One region of the Sporofaciens sp. SGI.106 genome, then DNA from elsewhere that is predicted to be linked to it. Evidence: riboswitches for the same ligand, from Rfam matches in the RefSeq annotation. Region 1 holds a riboswitch; the other holds the start of a gene.

What was found. Region 1 has a riboswitch for cobalamin ahead of ACQRCC_RS04445 (energy-coupling factor ABC transporter permease). Riboswitches for the same ligand answer to the same signal wherever they lie in the genome.
Region 2: another riboswitch for cobalamin. It lies ahead of ACQRCC_RS07140 (corrinoid protein); the one in region 1 lies ahead of ACQRCC_RS04445 (energy-coupling factor ABC transporter permease).

The regions. Positions count from the first base shown of each region.
Region 1 covers NZ_JBNPMZ010000004.1:33,196-44,093, reverse strand. Annotated here, with positions in the region: gene ACQRCC_RS04455 (ammonium transporter) at 1-914, shown strand, start outside; gene cobK (precorrin-6A reductase) at 1,060-2,844, shown strand; cobalamin riboswitch at 2,895-3,132, shown strand; gene ACQRCC_RS04445 (energy-coupling factor ABC transporter permease) at 3,233-3,982, shown strand; gene ACQRCC_RS04440 (energy-coupling factor ABC transporter substrate-binding protein) at 3,996-4,316, shown strand; gene cbiQ (cobalt ECF transporter T component CbiQ) at 4,318-5,088, shown strand; gene ACQRCC_RS04430 (energy-coupling factor ABC transporter ATP-binding protein) at 5,085-5,987, shown strand; gene ACQRCC_RS04425 (sirohydrochlorin cobaltochelatase) at 5,923-6,693, shown strand; gene cbiD (cobalt-precorrin-5B (C(1))-methyltransferase CbiD) at 6,707-7,918, shown strand; gene cobI (precorrin-2 C(20)-methyltransferase) at 7,920-8,666, shown strand; gene cobM (precorrin-4 C(11)-methyltransferase) at 8,667-9,485, shown strand; gene cobJ (precorrin-3B C(17)-methyltransferase) at 9,478-10,209, shown strand; gene cbiE (precorrin-6y C5,15-methyltransferase (decarboxylating) subunit CbiE) at 10,202-10,898, shown strand, end outside.
Region 2 covers NZ_JBNPMZ010000007.1:46,531-57,428, forward strand. Annotated here, with positions in the region: gene ACQRCC_RS07110 (ASKHA domain-containing protein) at 1-888, opposite strand, end outside; gene ACQRCC_RS07115 (methylcobamide:CoM methyltransferase MtbA) at 881-1,912, opposite strand; gene ACQRCC_RS07120 (corrinoid protein) at 1,927-2,583, opposite strand; gene ACQRCC_RS07125 (uroporphyrinogen decarboxylase family protein) at 2,613-3,728, opposite strand; gene ACQRCC_RS07130 (GTP-binding protein) at 3,756-4,418, opposite strand; gene ACQRCC_RS07135 (uroporphyrinogen decarboxylase family protein) at 4,432-5,454, opposite strand; gene ACQRCC_RS07140 (corrinoid protein) at 5,475-6,122, opposite strand; cobalamin riboswitch at 6,235-6,411, opposite strand; gene ACQRCC_RS07145 (amino acid ABC transporter ATP-binding protein) at 6,554-7,297, opposite strand; gene ACQRCC_RS07150 (amino acid ABC transporter permease) at 7,287-7,979, opposite strand; gene ACQRCC_RS07155 (transporter substrate-binding domain-containing protein) at 8,003-8,779, opposite strand; gene ACQRCC_RS07160 (undecaprenyl-diphosphate phosphatase) at 8,910-9,737, opposite strand; gene ACQRCC_RS07165 (Cof-type HAD-IIB family hydrolase) at 9,760-10,593, opposite strand; gene ACQRCC_RS07170 (hypothetical protein) at 10,577-10,898, opposite strand, start outside.

The sequences.
Region 1 (10,898 bases):
TGTTCATCATTTTCCATACAGTGTTCTGTGCAACAGCAGCTACAATTGTATCAGGTTCCATGGCAGAGAGAACCAAATTTGCTGCTTATCTGGCGTACAGTGCAGCAATCAGTATTTTCATTTACCCGGTATCCGGACACTGGATCTGGGGTGGCGGCTGGCTCTCTGAGCTTGGTTTCCATGACTTTGCAGGTTCAACAGCAGTACATATGGTTGGTGGTGTCTGTGCATTAGTCGGTGCGAAGATCCTTGGAGCACGTATTGGAAAGTTTGGTAAAGATGGTAAAGTAAAAGCGATTCCGGGACATAACCTTCCGATCGCAGCTCTGGGAGTATTCATTCTCTGGTTCTGCTGGTTTGGATTCAACTGTGGTTCTACAACTGCAGCAACAACAAATCTTGGAGATATTGCAATGACAACAAACCTTGCAGCAGCGGCAGCAACTTTGATGGCTCTGATCGTTACCTGGGTAAGATACGGAAAACCGGATGTATCCATGACATTCAACGGTTCTCTGGCAGGTCTTGTAGCGATTACAGCAGGATGTGATACCGTAAGCAACTGGTCAGCAATCATTATCGGAGCAATTGCAGGTGTGCTGGTTGTATTCTCTGTAGAGTTCTTTGATAAGGTGGCAAAAATTGATGACCCGGTAGGTGCAATTAGCGTTCACGGTGTATGTGGTGCCGTAGGAACAATTCTGACAGGTGTATTTTCTCCGGACTGTTCACTGGTAACACAGGTAATCGGTGTGGCAGCAACTGCAGCATACGTATTCGTAATGGCATTGATTATCTTCACAATAATTAATAAGACCATCGGACTTAGAGTTACTAAGGAAGAAGAAATCGAAGGTCTCGATATTCATGAGCACGGCTCAACAGCATACGCAGATTTCAACTTTAGATTGTAAAACATCTTTCCAGAGGGAGGCGGATTTTCCGCCTCCTGTTTGCATCTTTGAAAATATTCTGGACATGGTAATCTGTGACCTTTGCCTATTAGTTATGCGTGTGATATACTGAGGTTAACAAATTGGGAGGAAAGAAGAGTTATACATGAAGCTTATCATAATCAGTTTTACCAGACAGGGAAATGAAAAAAACAGGATACTCAGGGAGAAAATGGAAGAACAGGGATACAGCTGTGAGGGTTACGCACCGGCCAGATTTGCCGGTGCTGAGGAGGAGCTGAGTCCCCTTCCGGAGGATATCCGGGGATGGATCGGCACACTGTGGGGAGAATGTGGTTTCCTTTTCATCGGTGCTGCGGGAATTGCAGTCAGGATGACTGCCCCCTGGGTGAAGGATAAGTTCACAGATTCCCCGGTTCTGGTTATGGATGAGAAGGCCGGATATGTTATTCCTCTCTTATCAGGCCATGTTGGGGGTGCCGTTGAGATTGCGCGGGATGTATCCGCCTGTGTCGGAGCAGTTCCGGTGGTGACAACGGCTACAGATGTACAGGGGAAATTTGCAATAGACGTATTTGCAAAGAAAAATGATCTGGTGATTACAGACCGGGTACTGGCAAAGAAAATTTCCGCTGCGTTGCTGGAGGGAGAGAATCCATATCAAATAGAGATCGCACAGCATGTTCCGGACAGCAGTGATGAGGAGGACAGTCAGTGTCTGACACTGCTTCCTAAGAATGTGATCGTTGGAATCGGATGCAGGAAAAACTGTAAAAAAGAGAAGCTGGAAGCGGGACTGGATGAAATTCTATCGAAAAACAGATTGAGAAGGGAACAGATCCGGGCGGTTGTAAGTATTGATCTGAAAAAAGATGAGCTTGGACTTGTAGCGCTTTGCAGGGAACTTCGGGTTCCGTTTCTTACCTATACAAAAGAAGAACTTCTGGAAGTAGAGGAAGTCAGCAGCCGGTCGGAATTCGTTGCCCAGGTGACGGGAGTGGACAATGTCTGTGAACGTGCGGTAAAACGGTATATGAGTGGTAAGCAGGGAATGATTCTTCAGGAGAAGGTGTGTCTGGACGAAATGACGGTCGCAGTAGGATGTATAAAACATGAAAATGAAGAACAACGGAATCCGGAGAACGGTATGAAAACCGGAGGAGTCCTGGTTTTTGCGGGAACCACGGAAGGCAGAAGACTGGCAGAATTCCTGGGAACATGTTCCGGGCAGGCTTATGTCAGTGTGGCGACAGAGTATGGAAAAACCTGTGTGGGAGAATATCCCAATGTTCAGGTGATCTGTGGAAGGATGAACCGGGTGCAGATGGAGACATTTATGAGAGAACATCAGATTTTCATGGTGATTGATGCAACTCATCCTTATGCGGTAGAGGTGACCAGGAATATCAGAGAAGCCTGTGAATGTGTGAATGTTCCATATCTGCGCTGTCTGAGGCAGGAAAAAGATGTGGAGAATGAAGAGCTGAAAGATGTGAAAGTTCTCCATGTAGAGTCTGTGGAAGAGGCAGTACAGTATCTGGAAGGAACTGAAGGTAATATTCTGATTGCTACCGGGAGCAAGGAACTGGGATTGTATACACAAATTAAGAATTACAGGGAGAGGTGTTATGCCAGAGTACTTTCGGTTCGGGAATCTGTGGAGAAAGCGATCAGTCTCGGGTTTGAGGGAAGCCATCTGATTGCCATGCAGGGTCCATTTTCAGAGGAAATGAATCTTGCCCTCCTGAAGCAGACCAGGGCAGAATGGTTTGTGACGAAAGAATCCGGGAAGACCGGCGGATTCGGGGAAAAAGTATGGGCAGCGAAACAAAGCGGTGCCACGCTGGTGGTGATCGGAAGACCGAAGGAGGAAGGTATGACTGTGGAAGAAATCTGCAGACAGTTTCAGAAAATATATACCATTCGTTGAATACTTTTCATAAATGTGATAGAATAAATTCGGTTTCAAATCCGAAAGAAATTCAAAAGAAGTCCGGCAGGAACGCCGTATGGCGTTCCGTGACCGGCGAGGAAGTCAGGTGAGAATCCTGCGCAATACCCGTTGCTGTATTGGAGTAGTGCGCTTCCTGTATTTCTGATGTGGAAATAAATATGTTTCTATGTCAAGAAATAAGTCACTGCAGAGGAGTCTGTGGGAAGGCGGAAGCGGCATGTTTGATGCCTAAGTCAGAATATTCACTTTTGGATGGGTTTGGAAGGTTACGGGAATATAACCAGGTCGTTACTTTGGATTCCTCCGATTCTATGGACAGCCTGGAATATTCTGAGAGCTTGTCATAAGAAAAGGAGAGAAAACAATGACAAAAAAAGAAAAACAACTCATGAGAGCGGCAATTGCATTTTCCGTATTATTTGCCGCAGCACCGGTTTCCCATGCGATGCACATTATGGAAGGTTACCTTCCGGTATCTTACTGTGTGGCATGGGGAGTAGTCTGTGTACCGTTTCTGGCAGCCGGTATGATTTCCCTGAGGAAAAAACTGAATGAAAATCGAAGATCCATGACGCTGATTGCTATGGCAGGGGCTTTTGTGTTTGTGATATCTTCACTGAAGATTCCGTCTGTAACGGGAAGCTGTTCCCACATGACAGGTACGGGACTTGGAGCCATCCTGTTCGGACCCTGCGCAGTGAGCATCCTTGGAATCATCGTGCTGATTTTTCAGGCCGTGCTTCTGGCACACGGAGGTCTTACTACGCTTGGAGCCAATACGTTCTCCATGGCGATTGCAGGACCGATTCTGTCCTGGGGAATCTATAAGCTTTGCCGGAAGATGAAAGTGAATCGAAAAGTGACAGTCTTCCTGGCGGCATGTCTGGGAGACCTGTTTACCTATTGTGTGACCAGTGTTCAGCTTGCGATGGCCTATCCTTCAGAGGCGGGCGGTGTACCTGCGTCTGCACTGAAATTCCTGGGAGTATTTGCACCGACGCAGATTCCGCTTGCTCTGATCGAGGGAATTCTGACCGTGATCGTTGTGATGGCGCTGGAGTCCTATGCGAAGCCGGAGCTTCGCGCAATTGGTTTCTGGAAGGAGGCACAGTAGGATGAGTAAGAAAATGAGTAAAAATATGAAGTTGACACTGATACTTCTTGTGATAGCTGTTTTGATCGCAGTTGTCCCGCTCTTTGCAAAAAAAGGAGCAGAATTCGGAGGCTCCGATGATGCGGGAAGCCAGATGGTAGAGGAAATTGCAGGAGAATATACACCGTGGTTTACCCCGGTTCTGGAGACGGCTCTCGGCGGAGAGATACCGGGTGAAGTGGAAAGTCTGGTATTCTGTATCCAGACTGGAATCGGAGTAGGCATCATTGCGTTTTTCATGGGAAGATTTGTGGAACGCAGGAAATGGCAAAAGGATATGGAAAAGGAAGAATAAAATGATCATTGATAAGCTTTGCTATCAGTCGGGGCTTCGCTATGTGAATGCCAATTTGAAATTTATATTTGCCATGACAAGCCTTCTGTGCTGTGTGATCAGCCGATCAGTGCCTGCAGCACTGACAGTGCTGGTAACAAACGCAGTCCTGACGGTAAAAATCGGAGGCATATCATTTGCGAAGTACAGAAAGCTTATGAGAGTGCCTTTTGCTTTCCTTTTGTTAAGCACCCTTACTATTATTGTAAATATTTCCGGGGAGCCGATGGACGGTTATGCTTTTCTGATTGGAAACTTATATCTGACCGGAAGCCGTGCTTCCCTTGTGTTTGGGGCGAAATTAATTCTTACCGCCCTTGCTGCCGTGTCCAGTCTGTATTTTTTGACCCTGAATACGACTATGACGGATATTCTTGGAGTCATGGAATGGCTGCACGTGCCGGCTCTTATTACAGAACTGATGATGCTGATTTACCGGTTTATTTTTGTGCTGACGGAGGTGGCATCCAATATTACTGTTTCACAGTATTCCAGATTGGGAAACCGGGATTTTCAGACATCGCTTCGCTCTTTTGGGCAGATGGCAGCGGCAGTTTTTGTACGTGCAGTGAAGAAATCAAGATTTCTGTATGATGCTATGGAGTCACGCTGCTACGACGGGAAGGTACGGGTGCTTCGGGAGCAGTATCCTGCAAAGAGGTGGCAGATCGGTCTGGTGGCGGGTTATGAATGCCTTCTGATCGGGATCGTAATTGTGGAGAAATGTCTATGAGTGAGATTTTGCTGGAGCTTCGAAATGTAAGCTTCACTTACGAGGGAGAGACGGAGGCGTCTCTCCAAAATATAAATTTACAGATAAAAAAAGGAAAAAAGATTGCAGTGATGGGTGCCAATGGTTCCGGGAAATCCACCCTTTTTCTCTGTTGTAACGGGATTCACAGACCGGACGAAGGCGGGGTGTATTTCCATGGAGAGCCGGTGGATTATTCCAGAAAAGGCCTGCTGGAGCTGAGACGGAGTGTGGGAATTGTATTTCAGGACCCGGACAATCAGCTGTTCTCCGCCAGTGTTTATCAGGAGATTTCGTTTGGTGCCTGTAACATTGGCATGAGTGAAGAAGAGGCGAAGGGGGCGGTGGAGGATGTGATGGAACATCTGGAGATCACGCCTTTTAGGGAAAGACCGACCCATGCTTTAAGCGGAGGTCAGAAAAAGCAGGTGTCGATTGCGGACATTCTGGTGATGAAGCCGGAGGTGATCATTATGGATGAGCCGGGGGCTTCCCTGGATCCGCGCCATACCCGGATGGTGAACCGGATCATGGAGCGGATGACGGAAGAAGGAATTACGGTACTTCTGGCAACTCACGATATGGATTATGCCTATGCGTGGGCGGATGAGATCGTGCTGATGCATCAGGGGAGGATTCTAAAACAGGGTACACCTCTTCAGGTGTGCAGTGACAGGGAGGCACTCTATAAGACGAATCTGGAACCGCCTATGGTTCTTCGGATGTATGAGATGCTTTGCCACAAGGGCATACTGAAGGAAGGAAAGTATCCGCCGAAGAGTATGGACATATTATTGAAGCAGATGGAGGAAGAAGATGGGGACGAAGAAAGGGATTCTGACGGTCAGCTTCGGGACCAGTCACCTGGATACGCTGGATAAGACAATCAAAGCCATAGAACAGGATATCGCGGAAGCATTTCCGGAGTATCGGGTCTACCGGGCATTTACCAGTCAGATGATTATAAAGAAATTAAGGAAAAATGGCGTGGAGATCGCAGATGTGCGGGAGGCGCTGGAGCAGATGGCAAAGGACGGTGTGGAAAATGTAATCGTTCAGCCGACCCATGTGATCAACGGAATTGAGTATGACGGAATGATGCGAAATCTCCTGGAATATACAGGGCGGTTTCGGCAGATCCGTGTGGGAAAGCCCATGCTCAGCAGTCCCGAGGATTATAAGAAGGCGATTCATGCCGTGATGTCAGATGTAGAAATTGATGAGGATGAGATGTTGGTCTTCATGGGACACGGGACAGACCATCATGCCAATTCCGCATATCCTACGCTGGAATATACCTTCCATTTCCTGGGATATGAGCGGGTGCTGGTGGGAACGGTGGAAGGATTTCCGGATCTGAAAGCGGTGATGACCAAGCTGAATGTGACCGAGTGTAAGAAGGTGGTACTGATGCCATTTATGATCGTGGCGGGTGACCATGCGAAAAATGATATGGCAGGAGAGGAAGATTCCTGGAAGACGGAGCTTGAGGCAGACGGCTATGAGGTTCGGACGCTGGTAAAAGGGCTGGGCGAGATACCGGGAATCCGCAGGATTTTCCTGGAACATATCCGTGAAGCAATGTAACAGGAGAAAGAAAATGAGTAACAACCGGATTGTCTGGAAGAATCAGCAGAAACTAAAAAGTGGATATACGACGGGAAGTTGTGCGGCGGCAGCGGCGAAAGCGGCAGCTCACATGCTTTTTGCCGGGGAAACTGTGCCGCAGATATCTCTGATGACGCCTGCGGGCATCCTGCTGTATCTGGATGTGGAGCAGATTCAAAAAGGAACAGGCTGGGTAAGCTGTGCGGTGAGAAAGGACAGCGGAGATGACCCGGATGTGACCAACGGTATTCTGGTGTATGCAAAGGCAGAGTTTATTACACAATCCGGCGTTACAGAAGCGGATAGGGATGATGAATTCCGACGGCGGATAGAGGTTCCCGGCGGTATGCTGGAGATATCATTGACCGGCGGGAGAGGAGTCGGCCGGGTGACCTGCAAGGGATTAAAGCAGAACATCGGGGAGCCTGCGATCAATCCGGTTCCAAGGCAGATGATTCTGGATGCGGTGGAATCACAGGCGAAGGAAGCCGGAGTGTCGGGCCATATACAGGTGGAGATATCCATACCGGAAGGGAAGGCTCTGGCGGCAAAGACCTTCAATCCCCGTCTTGGCATCGAGGGTGGAATTTCTGTTCTCGGGACCAGCGGGATCGTGGAGCCGATGAGTGAAAAGGCTCTGACGGAGACCATTTACCTGGAAATGAAGGTGCTCAGGGAAAACGGCCGGGACTGGTGCTATCTGGTACCGGGAAATTACGGAAGTACTTTCTTAAGAGAAACCCTTGGATATGACGGAAAACTGGCGGTGAAATGCAGTAATTACATTGGAGAAACCATCGATGATGCCGTGGAGCTTGGCATGAAGGGCATTCTGCTGATCGGCCATGTGGGAAAACTGATTAAGCTGGCAGCAGGCGTCATGAATACCCATTCCAGAATGGCGGATTGCAGGATGGAGGTTCTGGCGGCTCACAGTGCCATGGCAGGGGCCGACAGTGAAACGGTGAGCAGGCTGATGAAATGTGTGACTACCACGGAGGCTCTGGATATTCTTGAGGAAGAACAGCTTCTGGAAACCGTGATGGAAACGGTGATGGAGAAAATCGAGTATTATATCAGACAGCGGTCGGGCGATAACCTGAAAACGGAGGTCATCGTATTTTCGGATGAGAGAGGAATTCTCGGAGAGACGAAGGGCGCAAGATGGCTGAATGAACAGATTAATGCAGAGGAGAATAGATAGCATGCTAGGGAAATTTTATGCAGTTGGCGTGGGTCCAGGTGATCCGGAACTCATGACTCTTAAGGCGGTTCGGTGTATAGAAGAAAGTGATGTGATTGCGGTTGCAGTGTCGAAACCGGAGACTTTGGAGGTCCTGTATCAGGGGGAATCCGAGGAAACATACCGAAATCTTCTGGAAGTCTGTACTGCTTATCAGATTGCCTGTCCGGTGTGTCCGGGAATTGAAAAGAAGGCGAAGCTTTTTCTTCCCATGCCCATGATGAAGGATAAGGAAGTGCTTCGGAGGGTGCATGATGACTGTGCAAAGAAAACAGCAGAGTTTTTGAAAAAGGGACTGACGGTAGCGTTTATTACACTGGGAGATCCCACGGTATATTCCACCTGCCTGTACGTGCACAAAAGGCTGAAATGTGACGGCTATGAGACGGAAATTATTCCGGGGGTGCCGTCATTTTGTGCGGCGGCTGCAAGACTTGGAATGGGGCTTGCAGAGAATCGGGAGGAGATCCATATTATTCCGGCATCCTACCAGGTGGAAGAGAGTCTGAAGCTTCCGGGTACGAAGGTCCTTATGAAGACGGGAAAGAAAATGCCTGCTGTGAAGGATGCCATCCGGCGGGAAAATCTGACGGTACGTATGGTGGAGAACTGCGGAATGGACGCGGAGAGGATTTATGAAAATGTGGAGGATATTCCGGAAGAAGCGGGATATTTCTCTCTCATGATTTTGAAGGAGGAAGAGAAATAGATGATATGGTTTGTGGGTGCCGGACCGGGGGCAGAGGATCTGATTACGGTGCGGGGAAAGGAACTGCTTCAGTCGGCGGATATGGTCATTTATGCCGGTTCTCTTGTAAATCCGGGTTTGCTAAAGGTGTGCCCGGAGGGCTGTGAGATATACAACAGTGCACGAATGACGCTGGAGGAGGTTATGGAGCAGATGCTCCGTGCCGAGCGGGAAAATAAAAGAATCGTGCGGCTTCATACGGGAGATCCCTGTCTCTATGGTGCGATTAAGGAACAGATGGATATTCTGGAGCGGGAAGGGATTCCCTATGAGGTGTGTCCGGGAGTCAGCTCCTTCTGTGGAGCGGCGGCTGCCCTTGGAGCGGAATACACGCTTCCGGGGATTTCCCAGTCAGTTGTGATTACAAGGATGGCAGGAAGGACACCGGTGCCGGATAAGGAATCCATTCGAAGCTTTGCGGCGCATCAGGCGACCATGGTCATTTTCCTGAGCACCGGGATGCTGCGGGAACTGTCGGAGGAACTGATTGCCGGAGGCTATGCTTCTGATACGCCGGCGGCCATTGTTTATAAGGCCAGCTGGCCGGAAGAGAAGGTGTGCCGCTGTACCGTGGGAAATCTTGCTGAGACTGCACAGGAAAATCAGATTCACAAGACTGCACTGATTGTGGTGGGACGGATACTGGATGGGGAGTATCAGCGGTCAGAGCTTTATCATCCGGCGTTTTCCACGGAATTCAGAGAGGCCTCCTGCCGGAGAGAGGATGTGCCGGATATCCGGGACAGAGAATCGAAGGGAAAGGAGCAGCAGGATGTGTAAGATATATGTAGTGGGAATCGGGCCGGGAGCGGAGCGGCAGATGACGATCCTGGCGGACGAGACCCTTAGACAATGCGATGTGATCGTGGGCTATACGGTCTATATTGATCTGGTGAAGAACCGGTATCCGGATAAAACCTTCCTTACCACACCGATGAAACAGGAAGCGGCCCGCTGCCGGATGGCATTTGAGGAAGCTTTAAAAGGAAAAAAGGTGGCAATGATCTGTAGCGGCGATGCCGGAATCTATGGGATGGCAGGGCTTATGTACGAAGTGGGACGGGACTATCCGGAGGTTTCTCTGGAAATCATACCAGGAATTACGGCAGCTTCAGGGGGAGCGGCCGTTCTGGGAGCACCGCTCATGCATGACTTTGCAGTCATCAGCTTAAGTGATCTTCTGACACCCTGGGAGAAGATAGAGGCGAGACTGCGGGCAGCAGCGGCAGCAGATTTTGTAATATGTATCTATAATCCGTCCAGTAAAAAACGGGCAGATTATCTGAAAAAAGCCTGTGACTGTGTGCTGGAATATCAGTCCGGGGACACGGTCTGCGGTCTGGTAAAAAATATCGGCCGCGAGGGAGAGACCTGTCGGGTACTTCCTCTTCGGGAACTTCGGGATACGGCAGTAGACATGTTTACCACGGTGTATATCGGAAATGAGCAGACAATGGAAATCGATGGCAGGATGGTAACACCAAGAGGATATCGCAATGTGTAGAGAAGAGAGACAGATTTATCTGATCGGAATTGGAATGGGCACGACCCGGACATTAACAGAAGAGGGAAATGAGGCGCTTCAGATGGCAGAGCTGATTATCGGAGCGGAGCGGATGACGGCTCCCTTTGAAAAAATGGGCCGGAACTGTCTGCGGGAATACCGTCCGTCCGCAGTGCGTCAGTTTTTGGAAAGTTATTCGGAGTACAGAATCTGTGCGATTGTACTCTCGGGCGACACAGGTTTTTACAGCGGTGCGAAAGGAATGGCGGAGAAGCTTGGAGGTATGGGAGAGATTCACTGGATTCCGGGCATCTCTTCCGTAGCTTATCTGGCTGCCAGACTTGGAACATCCTGGGAAGATGCGGCGCTGGTGAGTGTTCACGGACGATTCCAGAATGCAGTTTATGCCATCGCGCATAACCGGAAGACCTTTCTTCTGACGGATCAGAAATCCGGCGGGCAGTTATATGATAAATTACGATATTATCCATTTGAAAATGTTACGGTTCATATCGGGAATAACCTGTCTTATGAGACGGAGAGAATTGTGTCAGGGAAACCGGAGGAGCTTCATAGAGAAGACTTTGGGGAGCTGGCGGTGGTTATGGTTGAAAATGATGCCCCGGATACGCGGGTGTGCCCTCACCTGAAGGATGAGGAATTTATCCGCCTGGAGGGGGAGGTTCATG
Region 2 (10,898 bases), on a different contig from region 1:
CGGAGCATATGGTGCTTTTCCAATCGGAGTTGCATCCACACCAAGGAGCATATGCATCATCGTGCAGTTTGCTCCCACTGCAATCTCATAGATCTGTTCCTTTGAAATCCCTGCCTGACTGCATATATCACAAATCATATCGTTGATAGACTCCACAATCGCGCTGCGTAATTTTTCTACTCCATCCTCAGGATGCTCCAGTTCATAAGTAATCCTCGTAAGAACATCCAGACCAAAGTGCTTCTGTGCATTGATCATGGATGCATTCGCCAGCTCTTTTCCAGTGATCATATCGATCAGCGCGCAGACTACCGTAGTTGTCCCGATATCAATCGCCACTCCATATAAAGAATCTGTGGTATCTCCTTCTTCAATCTGGATGACTTCTCCCTCATGGAGAACCACAGTCACTTTTCCCGGTATGAATGATGCTGACTGCAAAGCCCGGAAACTGATTTTCCTCATTCCGGTCTGTTCTTTTATCTGATCTTCAAGGGGTGTCTGATCCTCCAAAGTAGGCTTCCGAATTTCTATAACCCGCTTTTCAATATCGAGGTCAAAGTCAAATTCCGGAATATAGCCGGTAGTCAGCACCTCATGCTTTTTCTCTTTTGTGAGCAGTTCTATCTCCAGATCATTCTCCGGGTTCACGAGACATGACAATCGGATCCCCGCCTCTATCTCTTCTGTTTTCAAAAGCTTACTCTCTGTCTCACAGATTTCGGGCACACTACCGCTTAAAATTTTCACACGGCATTTCCCGCAGACACCTTTTCCATTACAGGGATTGTCTACAAATATTTTCTCAGCCAGAAGGATTTCCAACAACGTTTTTCCTTTTGTATATTCGTAAATCTTTCCTTCCGGCCAAACAGTTATTTTAGGCATCAGCTGCTACCTCATCTTCTTTCAATGTTTTCAAAATCGCCTGAATATTCACAAGCGGGGATTTTGTTCCCAAACCGCATGCCGGAGATATGATATTCGAACCTCCCGCAACGCAGTTACGTGTCAGTTTTGCCACGCGCTCCGGATCACCGAATTCCAGCGCATAGGTACTGACATTTCCCATGAGCACACGATCCTCCAGATTCTTTCTTGCTTCCTTCATCGGGACTACCGAATCGAAGCTGAGTGCATCACTGTGCACCATATCAATCTGCCGGTATACACTCTTCATCTGTCCGCAGATATGAACGATAGTTCCCATTTTCTCATCCTGAAGTCCATCCAGAACCATATTCAGATATTTCACCGCATACTCCTCGAAATATTTTGGTCCCAGAATCTCTCCGGTTCCGCTCGGGTCTGAAATAGCAATTACATCTGCTCCAGCTGCAATCTGTGCTCTTGCAAAATCAATAATCTGCTCTGTCACAAATGTCATGTATTCATGTGCTTCTTTTTTATGTTTTCTGAGATCTTTATAAAAATTCACCGGCTCCATAACGGAACTTGCTGTACTGATCGGTCCGGTAATATTTCCTACAATTGGCACATCCAGATTCTTTTCTTTTAAAATCCGGATTGCATCGATAACTACTTTTGCTCTTCCTTCTTCGATATTAACCGGCTTTAACTTCTTCCAATCCAGCACAGAGTCAATGGCATATCCGGTCACATGGGGTTCAAATATCTTTGTTCCCATTGTCACCTCAGCTCCAAGTGCCTCCGCCTCTACCGTCATACAGAAGGGCACTCCGATATTTTCGAAACATCCCTGTTCGTAATTGGCAAGTGCAAGCCTTGCCATCATCTCCGCATCCGTATGTGCCTCCGGCCATGTCACACCGCAGGTATCCATAAGTTCCGCTGTAATCATATTCATCATGCCTCCGGGGCAGATGCATGGCGGACGGTCTACCTCCTCATGATGAAATACTTTTTCCAAACGTTCTTTTTCTGTTAACAAGTCGCTTCCTCCTACTACTCGATTCCCATTAAGCTCTTCGCCAGTTTCACTGCTTCTACAGCATTTACCGAATATCCATCTGCTCCGATTTCATCTGCATATCTCTGGGAGATTGGACTTCCTCCTACCATAATCTTGAACTGGTCACGAACTCCTCTTTCTTTCAGTTTTTCAATTACAGTCTTCATTCCAACCATTGTAGTTGTCATCAGCGTAGACATACAGATAATAGAAGCTCCCACTTCCAGTGCTTTATCCACAAAATTATCCAACGGAACATCTCTTCCCAAATCATACATTTCAAATCCTGCCGTATCCAGCATAATTTTCACAAGATTCTTGCCGATATCGTGAGTATCCCCTTCCACAACACCAATAACCACCTTCGGTTTCTGCACACTGCTGTCCTCAGCCGGAAGGTGTGGTTTTAACACATCCAGACCTGCATACATGGCATCCGAGCAAAGCAGGACATCCGTTACAAAGTACTCTTCTGCATCATAAAGATCGCTGGCTTTATTCATTCCATCCACAAGTCCCTCCATAATTCCATCGAATGCCGGATATCCTGCGTCAATGTACTCCTTCGCAACGTCTACAACTTCTTCGTCTTCCATCTCTACTACACATTCAGATAAAGCTTCTAATAATTCTTCTTTTGACCTTGCCATGATTCTATTCTCTCCTTATATCCCCATTTTTAGTTTTCCAGTCCCTTCGGCATATGGCCCAGTCTTGCCCCTTTACCATACTTCCGTGCGGCATAAATAAATGCTTCCACATTACGTTTTGGCGTTCCGATTGGAAGCTGGCATCCGGTATTCAGAATAAAGCCTGCCGGATTATCCGCACATTTCAGCATACATTGCTTACAGGACTCGATTACATCATCAATCGTACCATCTTTCATCACCTCAATTGGCGGAACATTTCCTGCAAATCGCATTCTGTCTCCAACTGCTGCCTTAGCTTTGGCCAGATCCTCACAGTTATCAATACTGAAGGAAAACAGTCCCGCATCTGCCAGATCACTCCAGATTGGGCTTGTCTTTCCACAGATGTGTGCTCCCGGCCTGGAGCCCATGATCTTTTCCGTTCCATCGATCAGACGCTTAATATACGGAAGGGAGTATTCATCAAACTGCTTTTTACTGATTACATCCATGCAGGTAACCGGATCCGAAAAATTAGTTGCTACCGGACCAAACTCATGCCTAAAAGCTTCGAACCATTTCAAGGAACATTCCACGGTTAAATCCAGAAGTTTGTGCAGCATTTTCGGATTTCTGCGGGTATCCCGAAGTACAAGCTCCACCGGTCTGACAGCAATAGCCGTAGATATGGGGCCTGCCACACTGGTGGTCATACTGATATCCGGAAACCGGTCTTTCAGCCTCTTTGCGCTTTCCAAAATCGGTGCCAGAACCGGATTTTTATAAGGATCCGTTACTTCCAGTTTATCAAAATCCGCATAATCTTTCAACACATGCTCTTCTACATAGTCAATACCATGCTCCGGAGCCATTAATTTAGATCCCAGCGCAGCACCAATCGTTTTCAGTCCCAGACCAACATTGAAGCTGTCTAATCCAAAATCCTCTTTCCGTCTCCGGATAATCTCACTTTTCACCTCAAAATCTTTTGCAAACTGAGTTGTTGTATAGCCGAAGATATCCGCCATAGCCGGATCCGGTGCCTGCAATGTATATGGCTGATAATCCACCTCTTCCCCTGCATTATAGGCTTTCATACGTTCCGCTGCCGTCATCTCATCTTTCTGTTTGCTCATTTCTCTTTTTAATTCTTCATAATTCATAATCTGCTCCTTCTCAAAAACACATCCTTATTTTCCCGGTCTGCGGATTTTCAATGCCGTTTTCCTATCCTGCACATCCCGTGCTTCCTCCAGATAATCCCCGGATTCCTCAATCAGACGCATCAGCTCATGATCCGAAAGATTTCTCCAGTCTTCCTTACAAATTACCGCTTCCGGATTCTCCTGTTCCAGTGCCTGAATACATTCCAACTGTTCTTCCTCCGTCGTTTCCCCGAAGCCCCGCAGGAGAATGCAGCGTCCGCGCCGAATCTGATCCATGTAAAATGTCCCCAGTTCCTCTGCCCATCCGGTATAATCTCCAATATCAACCATCGTAATCATCTTTGTAATCTCAAGAGAAAGCCCCTCCTTCTCCCGCAGACTGATACAGGTTTTAATAATATCTGACAGACTGCTGATTCCCGATGGCTCGATAACAATATGATCCGGATGATAAGTTGCCGCAAGCTCCATGATACCGGTTCTAAAGTCCAACGCCAGACTACAGCAAATACACCCTGCATTCAATTCCTTCACAGGCAAATCTCCTGCCATCTCCCCCGTCTCTAACGGCACCTCGCCAAATTCATTCTGGATCACGGCTGTTTTTCCCGTTAGTAAAGGAAGATATTTATTTAAAAATGTAGTTTTTCCTGTTCCCTGGAACCCTGAGACAATCTGAATATCCATCGCTCACATTCTCCTATCCAAACAGCACTTTCTCCGCATCTTTTGCCGCACGCACAGCCGCCCTCATATTTTCATCCGAGGTAGAAGGCGGAACATCGCAGTCTGCACTCAGGATAAATCTTCCATCCTTCGCTCCGTCCATACACTCCTGATATGCGAACCGGTACAACTCATCTTCCGGTGCCTCCATCATGACCGCAACACTTGGAATACACCCCATCAAAGACACCTTATCCCCATATTCGTCTTTAATCTTTTTCGTAGTAGTATCCGCTATATGCCATGCATCTCCATGCTCGTCCAATACCAGATCCAGTCTGTCATCATAAAGTCCGCAGGTGTGAAGAACAACCTTAGTCCCGGTTTCTTTCAGCCTGTTCATAAAGCTGACATTACTCTCATAAATACACTTCTCATAGGTCTTTCTGGAAATACAATATCCTCCGAAATTCGGTGTCGGGAACCACAAAAAGTCAATATCCGCTGCTGCAATCATCTTACATGCTTCCAGACATGCATCCTCTACATACTCTGCCACTTTTCTGAAAAATTCCGGATTTTTAATCATAGTCTTAAAGGATGGTGTTGCACCGATCAGTGAAAATGCTTCTGAAGTCGGATGCATGGTAATGACATAGATTGGTTCATCCGGTTCCTCTTTGCGCATGATCTCAATGGTTTTTAAAAGACTCTGCATCATAAAATCCTGACTCGGATCATATGGTTTTAATTTTTCCAGTTCCTCCAATGAATGTATGGTATCTTTTCCATCCATGGAAATATTCCCATCCATATTCTCCAGATGTCCCGCAATAGCACCACAGATACTGTAGGTTCCGGCGACAAGTCCATCATATCCTAATCTTCTTCGCGTCTCTATCATACACTCTGCCATCTTTTCAGGAGTGGTCAGAACCTCCAGCATAGAATATCCATGCTGCATAACCGGTAATGAAAATGCATTCATAATCACAGGAATTCTGTCTGCACTTCTTCCTTCTAAAATTGCTTTTACCGCTTCACGTTTCCCCATCATAATTCAACACCTCCTCAGATTTATGCACCCACTAATTCTTTTGCGAAAGCCACCGCTTCAATGGCATTTCTGGTATATCCATCTGCACCGATTTTCTGCGCAAATGCCGGAGAAACCGGTGCTCCGCCTACCATAAATTTCACCTTATCCCGAAGTCCTTCTTCTTTCAGCTTCTCAATTACCGCACTCATTCCCGGCATCGTCGTCGTCATCAGAGAAGACATACACACAATATCTACATCGTTATTTCTCACATAATCTACAAATGCATCTGTCGGCACATCACGTCCCAGGTCATGTACATCAAATCCTCCCGTTTCCAACATAATCCGAACCAGATTCTTTCCGATATCATGAGTATCACCTTCTACAACACCGATCACAACCTTACCGATACTGGTATGTGCAGATTCCGGAAGATATTTCTGAAACTCTTCAATACCGGCATACATCGCATCTGAACAGACAATCAGCTCCGGTACAAAGTACTCACCCTCTTCATACATGGCACTTGCTCTTTTCATACCATCAACAAGACCTGAAAGCATACCTTCCTGAGGGTCGAATCCACAGGCAATGTACTCTTTTACCACATCCACGACTTCCTCGTCTTCCATATCAAATACGCAGTCTGACAGCTTTTTCAATAATTCCTCTTTCTTCTCCATTTCATTTTCCTCCGTCATTTTCTTTTACACTGGTCCTGTATTCTCGCAGAGCATTTTTATCGTATAAAAAAGGGTGCAGAAAATACAGTCCATACTGTATTTTCCCCACCGAAATACCTTGTCATATATAGCAGGTCTCCTGACTTAACTTCACCCTCCGATTCTGCCTTCCCCATACGAGTGGCTCATTTGAATCATTGTCCATCTCACAGTAGAGCGGGCTGTTCCTGACTTACACCGGATTCCCTTTTCAGCGGTTTACACCGACACTATATACCTTCCTGCTCTTATAATAACATAGGGATAAATCCAGACACTAATCAATAATTTTAATATATTTATAGGCGTTATCTATAATTAATCCCAGCATAAAAAAGCCCTGCCGATCAATATCTCTATCAATCGACAGGGCTGTTATTTTCATTATTATTTTATAAGATCTTGGATAAGAATTCCTGAAGTCTCGGATCCTTCGGATGCTCAAAGAACTCTTCCGGAGTCCCCTGCTCCTTGATCTGACCTTCATCCATAAAGATCACTCTTGTCGCTACTTCCTTAGCAAATCCCATCTCATGTGTTACCACGACCATGGTCATTCCGTCTCTCGCAAGCTGTTTCATCAGCTCCAGAACTTCACCAACCATCTCAGGATCAAGAGCGGACGTTGGCTCGTCAAAAAGCATCACATCCGGATCCATTGCAAGAGAGCGGACAATTGCGATTCTCTGCTTCTGTCCACCGGATAACTGGGACGGATAAGCGTTTGCTTTTTCCTCCAGTCCTACTCTCTTCAGAAGCTCCATTCCCTGTGCTTCTGCCTCCTCTTTGCTTTTTTTCAAAAGCTTAATCGGTGCAAGAGTAATGTTCTGCAAAATAGTCTTATGCGGGAACAGATTGAAATGCTGGAACACCATTCCCATCTTCTGGCGGTGTTTGTTGATATCCACTGATTTATCAGTAATATCCGTTCCTTCAAAATAAATATGTCCTCTGGACGGAGTCTCAAGCAGGTTCAGCGAACGTAAGAATGTAGATTTACCTGAACCTGACGGTCCTACGATTACTACAACCTCACCTTTCCGAATCTCTTCTGACACATTATTCAGTGCATGCAGATCTCCGAAAATCTTGTGAACCTCTTCAACCTTAATTAATGTATCTCCATTAGTGGTCACTGTTTCTCAGCCTCCTTTCCAGAATATTTACCAGCTTGGTAAATATCATTACCATTACAAGATAAATAATTGCAACGGCGATCAAAGGCATAAACGCATCGTAAGTACGGCTTCTGATAATGTCGCCGCCCTTTGTCAGATCCTGAAGCGCAATATAACCGGATACAGATGTTTCCTTAAGAAGTACGATAAACTCATTACCCAGCGCCGGAAGTACATTCTTGAATGCCTGCGGCATAATGATGTAAACCATAGTCTGCACATAATTAAAACCAAGGCTTCGTCCCGCCTCAAACTGTCCATTATCAATAGACATGATTCCGGAACGGAATATCTCTGCCACGTATGCACCGGAGTTAAAACCAAATGCCATAACCGCTACCAGAACTTTACTGATGTTTACGCTTCCGAAAATAACAAAATAAATAATCAACAACTGTACAACGACCGGTGTTCCCCGGATAACGGTCAGATAAACCTTGCAAACCCAGTTCAAGATTCTGAGCTTTCCTGTTTTATCATAAGTTGACCGGACAATTGCTACCAGAAAACCAATTACAATACCGATAATGACCGCAAAAAACGTAACTCTGAGCGTAACTCCAAGGCCATCCCATATGTATTTCCAGCGGTTATCCTGTATGAAGTTAAGATCAAACCTGTCCTGAAATGACTGTAACATACCCTCTATCCTTATCTTTCCAATTACTCAGCGTCATCTGCTGAAATGTATTTTGCAACAATCTCATCCAGTTTTCCGGACTCTTTTAATTTTGCAAGTGCATCATTAATTTTCTCTACCAGCTCTGTGTTGTCTTTTGCAACTGCAATTGCATAATCTTCTTCTGTAAATGCTTCATCCAGAATCTTAAGTCCCTCAGCATCTGCTACAAACTCTTTTGCAGGCTGACCATCGATAACAACTGCATCAATCTTACCCTGTGTCAGAGCCTGAACAGCCTCAAATCCTTTATTGTAACGCTCTACAGTTACATCCTCGATATCCTCTGCATAGATGTCACCTGTTGTTCCAAGCTGAACACCGACTGTCTTTCCTGTAAGGTCATCAGGACCTGCAATTTCGCTGTCCTCTTTTACAATGATAACCTGTGTTGCATGTGCATAAGTATCTGTAAATGCAACACTCTCTTCACGTTCCGGTGTAACCGTCATACCAGCCGCACCAATATCTGCTTTACCGCTTGTTACAGCCCCGATGATTGAATCGAATGCCATATCCTCAATCTTCAGTTCCATGCCAAGCTCTTCAGCAATTGCTGCTGCAATCTCTGCATCGATACCTACAATTTCTTCTCCCTCATAATATTCATATGGCGGGAACTCAGCATTTGTTGCCATAACCAGTGTTTCTTTCTTTCCTTCATCAGATGAAGATGCCTCTTCTGATTTGGAACCGCATGCTGCTAAAGATAATGTACATGCTGCTACTAATACCAGACTTACTAACTTTTTCATTTTCATGATTCTTTCCTCCACTATTTTTGATTCATTTTTTTGCATAATAATTCAAGCCTAGTACATATTCTAACACGTTTCCGTCAAAAAGCAAGTGGCTTTCCCGCCTAATTTTATGCAGAAAAGCCACTTATTTTTATGCAATAATTATTTTTACAAGTGAAATTATCAGAATTAACGCTCCCAGTATAATCCGATAATAACCAAACACTTTGAAATCATTCTTCTTAATATAACCCATCAGGAACTTGATTGCCACAACGGATACCAGGAAAGAGACAATGCATCCCAACATCAAAAGCCCGAATTCAGCACCGGTAAAATGGAAACCAAATTTTAGCAGTTTCAGGAAACTTGCGCCAAACATAACCGGGATTGCAAGGAAGAATGTGAATTCAGCAGCCGTTTCACGGGACACGCCAATCAGCAGCGCTCCTACGATCGTTGCTCCCGAGCGGGATGTTCCGGGAATCAGTGCAAGCATCTGGAATACACCGATCCAGATCAGCATCTGGACTGTGAGTTCAGAAATTCTGGTAACCTTAGGTCTTACACCTTTATTTCTATTTTCTACTATAATAAATAACACACCATAAACAATCAGCATGACTGCAACCGGCAAAGGTTTATAAAAAATCGCATCCAGATAATCATTAAAGATTAATCCAATGACTGCCGCCGGAACAGATGCAATTGCCACTTTAATCCACATCTGCCAGGTCAGAAGCTTCTGTTTCTTGCTTTTTCTCGGCGAAAATGGATTCAGCTTGTGAAAATACAGTACCACAACCGCCATAATGGCTCCAAGCTGTATGACCACATTAAACATCTCCATAAACGCATCACTCATGCCGGGTTTTAATAAATCCCCCACTAGAATCAGATGACCGGTACTGCTGACCGGAAGCCATTCCGTAATACCTTCTACGATTCCAAGTATGATAACCTTGATAAAATCTAACATAGTTTTTCTCCTTTATTTTCTACTATTTTAATACGTATTTTTCGATTGCCTTTGCAACCCCTTCTTCGTCATTCGAAGCAGTAATAACATCGGCAGACCACTTCACCTCATCGACCGCATTTGCCATGGCGACTCCAAGTCCTGCCTCCCGAAGCATATCCGTATCATTGGTTCCATCTCCGCACGCCATAATCTCTTCCCGACTGATCCCCAGAAGTTTTCCAAGATTGACAAGCGTCTTCCCTTTACTCACACCTGCTGCATTTACTTCGATATTATTTATTAGTGCGCCTGTCACCTCTACATCCGAAACTTCCCTCAATATCTCTTCTAAGGCTTTTTTCTTATCTTCCTGATTCAGAAATACCCCCTGTACCTTATCTGAACCTCTATGATGTTCTTCAAAAAAGGAACGTACATCCGGCACCGGTCTTCTGGTACTCCTCACATACTCTGCCATAGGCGCCTCCGAAAAGAATTCATCTACCCGGTTCAGCATATGTTCACTGGCGTATCCCACACCGTCATAATAGACTTCCAGAATCGCATCATACTTTCCCATAATATCCAGTAACCTCTTTGCTGTTTCGTAAGGCACCAGACATTCATACACGATTCTGTGTTCCTGCATATCTATCACTCTTGCACCATTCGCGGTCAGTGCATAACGTATCCCCGGAAATTGGATTACCTCTCCCGGAATTCCCGTAAAGGGTCTTCCCGTAGCAGGCAGAACCACCACACCCTGTTCAATAGCCTTTCTCAGCACCTCCTGTGTATGTGCCGTCAAAACCTTTCCGCTGGTAAGCAGTGTTCCATCCAGGTCAAGTCCGATCATCTTAATGCTTTTTGTCATCATAAATCATCAGTTCCTTCCCATCTTTCGTAAATATCATCAGCCTGGTACTGATTCTGTCCTGATTCCTTGCATATGCTTCTTTTCCGAATTCCACCATCTTCTCGACAGTTTCTTCCTGGGACGCCGGAACAAAAAGAACCGTATCCTTTGCCGGTGCCATAATAATCAGATCATCCTCCAGTTTGTCTGCACACATACTCCAGATATGTTTGAAGCAAAGAGAACTGGCTTCATGATGCCCATCTGCCACAATACCAAATCCCCCATACCAGGTATGAGATACCACAAATTCCACATCCCGC